Linked DNA regions of Saccharobesus litoralis. The protein of the gene in region 1 interacts with the protein of each later gene in a pairwise test. Links are inferred from orthologs where the notes say so. Each region holds a gene or a part of one and is shown on either strand. Other genes may lie near its edges.

Evidence for each region. The genes of interacting proteins can lie anywhere in the genome.
Region 2: the proteins of ung (region 1) and C2869_RS02180 interact in binary tests that used the Escherichia coli proteins (3 or more experiments, as listed by UniProt). The link is inferred for Saccharobesus litoralis from one-to-one orthologs.

Annotation. Positions count from the first base shown.
Region 1 is NZ_CP026604.1:3,517,133-3,519,970, forward strand. Bases 54-2,813 are described here. They hold ung (uracil-DNA glycosylase), read left to right. Parts: upstream 54-983; coding sequence 984-1,643; downstream 1,644-2,813. Other genes in these bases: thrC (threonine synthase), read left to right, coding at 54-845; C2869_RS12600 (DUF3545 family protein), read right to left, coding at 1,758-1,931; C2869_RS12605 (Kelch repeat-containing protein), read left to right, coding at 2,463-2,813. Outside these bases: more of thrC, read left to right, coding at 1-53; more of C2869_RS12605, read left to right, coding at 2,814-2,838. UniProt on the Escherichia coli protein: Excises uracil residues from the DNA which can arise as a result of misincorporation of dUMP residues by DNA polymerase or due to deamination of cytosine.
Region 2 is NZ_CP026604.1:587,871-590,874, reverse strand. Bases 1-2,926 are described here. They hold C2869_RS02180 (class I SAM-dependent DNA methyltransferase), read left to right. Parts: upstream 1-658; coding sequence 659-2,194; downstream 2,195-2,926. Other genes in these bases: C2869_RS02175 (restriction endonuclease subunit S), read left to right, coding at 2,191-2,926; C2869_RS02185 (Fic family protein), read left to right, coding at 1-602. In the rest of the region: more of C2869_RS02175, read left to right, coding at 2,927-3,004. UniProt on the Escherichia coli protein: The subtype gamma methyltransferase (M) subunit of a type I restriction enzyme. The M and S subunits together form a methyltransferase (MTase) that methylates A-2 on the top and A-3 on the bottom strand of the sequence 5'-AACN(6)GTGC-3'.

The DNA.
Region 1 (2,838 bases):
AAGGTATTGATGTTGTTATTCTTTATCCTAAAGGCATGATCAGTTCGCTACAGGAAAAGCTTTTCTGTACTTTAGGTGAAAACATCCACACTGTTGAAGTCGACGGTGATTTTGATAGCTGCCAGCAGCTTGTTAAAGACTCATTCGATTCCACTGAGATCCGTGATGGTTTGCACTTAAACTCAGCTAACTCTATCAATATTAGTCGTTTATTAGCGCAGGTTTGCTATTACTTTGAAGCGATAGCGCAGTTACCAAAAGAAGAACGCGCTAAAGCAGTTATTTCTGTACCGAGCGGAAACTTTGGTAATTTAACGGCTGCAGTGATTGCTAAAGCCATGGGACTACCTATTAAGCGTTTTATTGCCGCGACTAATGTTAATGATACCGTGCCGCGTTACCTTAAAACAGGTGAATGGTCGCCTAACAAAACTATTGCCACTTTATCGAATGCAATGGATGTTAGCGCGCCAAATAACTGGCCGCGTATTGAAGCTATGGTTGAGTATGGTTATACAGATAAAGCGCTTATCACTGGCGACAGTGTTGACGAAGAATACACGCAAATAGCCGTTAAACAGCTAAACGAACTAGGTTACGTTAGCGAACCTCACGCTGGTGTTGCCTACAAAGCACTTAAGCGTTCATTAGCTGATGATGAAGTGGGGATATTCTTAGGAACTGCTCATCCAGCTAAGTTTAAAGAATCAGTTGAAAATATTTTAGGTACGCCTGTGGCTTTACCTAAAGAATTAGCAGAAGTGGCGAATAAAACCATTTTATCTGATGAGTTACCGGCTGACTTTGAAGCGCTTAAAGCTTACATGATCAAAAAGCTTGGTTAATTGTCTAACTACGAAGTTTAGTTAACCATAACGCTTATATGAGTAACAAAGCCCTGCCTTGCAGGGCTTTGTTGTATATGCGGTAATACTTTTAACGGAAACATTGAAATCGGACAGCCTTTAAATCGGAAAATGATGATGACAACTTGGACTGAATTGATTAACAAAGAAGAACAAAAGGATTATTTCAAACAAGTAATGGCATTTGTTCAAGCGGAGCGTGAGGCTGACAAAACCATTTATCCACCACAAGATCAGGTTTTTTCCGCTTTTAACTCAACCGAATTTGATGATGTACAGGTCGTTATTTTGGGACAGGATCCGTATCATGGTCCAGGACAAGCGCATGGATTATGTTTTTCTGTGTTGCCTGACATTAAGGTTCCGCCGAGCTTGGTCAATATTTACAAAGAGCTGGCGAGTGACATAGACGGCTTTACTATTCCACAGCAGGGTTATTTACAATCATGGGCTGAGCAGGGAGTGTTGTTGTTAAATACGGTATTAACAGTCGAGCAAGGTAAAGCCCACTCTCATGCCAAGTGTGGTTGGGAAACGTTTACCGATGCAATGATTGCAGCGTTGAATGAGTCCAAGCAAGGCTTAGTGTTTTTACTTTGGGGGGCTCACGCTCAAAAGAAAGGGCGTTTTATTGATCGCACTAAACATCATGTGTTGGAGTCAGTTCATCCATCTCCTTTGTCGGCTCACAGAGGTTTTTTCGGGTGTCGTCATTTTTCGAAAACCAATCAGTTATTACAAAAAATGGCTAAAACACCGATTAATTGGCAAGTCTAGCACAAGTCACTCGAGTGAAATTAGCAAGTATTGCGTATAGTCAATACTTGCTAATTACCTTGTTCAACATGCATTGTACAAGCAAAAACGGCTCCCAAAAGGAGCCGTTTTTAATTAAATTGCAATGCTGTCAAAGTCGACTTCATCTAAGAAATCCAATTCTTTTAACTCGCGACGTAGACGATGTTTATCTTTAAGCATCTCTATTTCACGCCATTTTCGCTTTTGGGCTGGGCGGCCTCGTGAAGCTTTTTCTATGTTAGCCATTTCAGTATTGTTGCTTTCCATGATTGCTCCTTATTTTATGGGCATTGCTTTAGTATCTTTAGTTCGCAGTAAATCAAAATCATGTTAATAAATTGTGACGTTTATATAACAGTCAAATGAAATGCGAGTATTTATTATCTGCGCCATTGCTTGCCTGAAAGCAGGCTTATCTTTCGTCATTGAAAGAAAATAAAACCTCATTACTGTTAAATGTTAAAGGATATGTAATGAGTTAATCAGTAAGCTTTGTATTATGTCATTTCTCAGAGCGCATTTTTATCAAGCTTGATATTGCCGTTCTTGTATAAATTTAAGGTCGACACGTCAAGGCTCTGAATCGTTAACACTTGTTACTAAACCCAAACTTAGTTTATTTAGGGTTCCAATTTCAAGTGTTTTTTACCCAAAAGTTGTTAGTTTTTTGCTCGTCGATGTGACAGCAGAGGATAACTTCACGAAATATTGCATTCGTAATAGTAAATATTAATACATAAACTGCAAACAATTGCTGGTATAAGGGTGCTTACACGATTGTTTTTAAAGAGTTTAATCATGAATACTTTGTTTAGTCAGTGGTACGCAAATACTCGAATCATTACTGCTGTTGTAATGAGTGTTGTGGTTTTGTCTGCTTGTATGTCGACTTCAGAGCCGATAATGGCCTCAAAAGTCGCGAGTTGGCAGACAGTAAAAACACAAGGTAAGTTGCAAAACCGTCATGAAGCTGGGCTAGTTGCCTTGGGCGATAAGCTGTATTTACTCGGTGGCCGCGGCAAGAAAAACGTTAATGTATATGACGTTAACAGTAATACTTGGTCGATAAAATCAAAAATGCCAATGCAAATGCATCATTTTCAGCCAGTGGTTTTTAATGAGAAAATATACATTTTAGGGGCGATGACAGGTGGCTATCCACGAGAAGACGCAG
Region 2 (3,004 bases), 2.9 Mb from region 1 along the record:
TTGAATTGATGAGCGAGTTAGAGGCCTTCATCAACAACGACGAGCTAAGTGATTACGACGATTTAGTTAAAATGGCGCTGATCCATCATCAATTTGAAAGCATTCATCCTTTTTACGATGGCAATGGCAGAACAGGCCGTATTGTGAACATATTGTTCTTAAGCAAACAGAATTTGTTAGGTACGCCAATTTTGTATTTGTCCCGTTATCTCAACCGCAACAAAGCTGAATATTATCAACTATTGCAACAAGTCAGAGATACCAATAATTGGCAGCCATGGTTACTTTACATGTTAAGAGCGTTGCAAGTGACCAGCCAAGATACGCTAAAAACGATAAAAGCCATTATGGCGTTAATGCAAAAACACAAACAAATCATAAAAACGCAATTGCCGAAATTATATAGTCATGAGCTAATCAACAACCTGTTTATTCACCCGTACACTAAAGTTGAGTTCTTAGTAAGCGAACTAGGAGTGCACCGTAATACTGCCAGTAAATATTTGAACCAACTGGTGGAAATTGGTGTGTTGACCAAACATAAACTCGGCAAAGATAACTATTACCTGAATACTGAATTATTTAATTTGTTTGCTAGCTAGCAAACAGACTAAAGCCAAGTTAATTAACAGCAACAATATAGAAAGAACTAATAAACATGAGCACCCAAGATTTAATCAATAAACTCTGGAACCTATGTAACCTATTACGTGATGACGGTGTTACCTACCATGAATACCTCAACGAGCTGACCTATCTTATCTTCTTAAAGATGGTCGAAGAAACAGGCCAAGATGAACTTATCCCACAAGGTTACCGCTGGACAGATATCGAAAACTTTAATGCCGCGACGCGTTTAGAAGAATATAAAAAGTTACTGATTCACTTAGGCACTCATGGCTCTTTGATCACCAAAGCCATTTTTGCCGATGCTTCGACCTGTATCCGTAAACCTGCCACGTTGAACAAGCTCGTAACAGAGATTGATAACCTTGATTGGTACTCAGCCAAGCACGAAGGTTTAGGTGATATGTACGAAGGCTTGTTGGAAATAAACGCCAGCGAGAAAAAATCCGGTGCAGGTCAATACTTTACCCCGCGTGTTCTGATTGAAATCATGGTCGAGCTAATGAAGCCAACCCTTGAGGATGTCATTGTTGACCCAACTGCGGGCACCGGTGGCTTCTTAATTGCAGCACACCATGAAATCGAAAAGAATAACGACATCAAATTGCTAGACGAAGCCGCTTACGACAAATATCAACATGGTACATTCTTCGGTATGGAGCTAGTGCCTGATACGCGCCGCCTAGCCATGATGAATTTAATGCTGCACGACTTAGCGGTAGACGATACCAATGCAGGCGTATTGTTTGGTGACACACTATCAAACGAAGGTAAAGCCCTACCAAAAGCTAGCTTAATATTAGCTAACCCGCCTTTTGGCACCAAACAAGGTGGCGGTGTACCAACAAGGGATGACCTTGTTCATTACACCTCTAACAAGCAATTAGCGTTTTTACACACCATGTACCACTGCATGTTAAAGCCTGGTGGCCGCGCCGCTGTTGTATTGCCAGACAACGTATTATTTGAAGGTTCAACAGGTCGTAAAATCCGTAACGACCTGATGGAAAAGTGCAACCTGCACACTATTTTAAGGCTACCAACGGGTATCTTTTACGCCGCAGGTGTAAAAACCAATGTGCTGTTTTTTGAAAAGCCTACCGATGTCAATAAAGATAAAGGCTCTTTCGATAAGGGGAATACGAAGAAAGTATGGGTATATGATCTACGATCTAATATGCCGCAATTTGGTAAGCGCACTGTTTTAACTAAAGCGCACTTTGAAGAATTCTATCAAGCGGTTGGCAGCGACCTAACTCAAGTTGACGAAGCCAAACGCCAAGCGTTTATTGATCAACATAAAGGCGACAACCAAAAAGCAAGCGAAGTTGGTGATGTGGATACTTGTCGTTTACGTTGTTTCACTCGTGGAGAAATCACTGCTAAAGACGATTCACTTGACCTAGCTTGGATACGTGATGACAGCATTGAAGATGCTGCCAACTTGCCAGAGCCTGATGTATTAATTAATGAAGCGATAGAAGAGCTAGCAGGTGCCATCACAGATTTACAGTCTATTTTGGTAGAGTTAGATGTAGCAGAAGAAGCTGAAGAGGTTGGTGTATGAGCCAGTTGCCTCGGGGTTGGGAATTTATTCAGCTTAAAGAACTAATTATACTAAATAAAAAATTTAAAGACCTAGAAGATGACTTGGATTGCGGCTTTGTTCCAATGGCCAATGTACCAACAAAGCTTAATGAAAAACTAACGTATGAATCAAGAAAGTGGGGAGACTGTAAGAAAGGGTTTACTCATTTTCAAAACGGGGATGTGCTCTTAGCAAAGATAACTCCTTGCTTTGAAAATGGAAAAAGTGTTTTAGTAACTGATTTACCTAATGGTATCGGTGCTGGCAGCACAGAATACTTTGTAATGAGACCAAACGGGATCGACTCTCGTTACTTACATGCTTTTGTGAAAACAAAAGAGTTTGTAGACAGTTGTAAGGTGCATATGTCTGGCTCTGTTGGTCACAAACGTGTGCCGAAAGATTATCTTCTAAATTACATGGTTCCAGTGGCGCCAGAGAATGACCAAAAACGCATAGCAGATAAACTGGATTCGATATTAGCTAAAGTCGAAGCGGCACAAGCACGCCTAGACAAAATTCCAACCATCCTAAAACGCTTCCGCCAATCCGTCCTCGCCGCCGCCACCTCAGGTGAACTCACCAAAGACTGGCGTGAGGAGAATGACTTTGAATTCCCTAGACTTGATGACATAGATAGTTATTGGAAAGAGCAGTTTCTAAAACAAAATCGAAAATTTAAATCATATACCAGCCACACTGAAGATACGAACGACATCGGATGGCTTCCCTCAAAACTTGGTTCTATTTGTGATGTTCATGTTGGCTCTACTCCAAAAAGAACAGAGC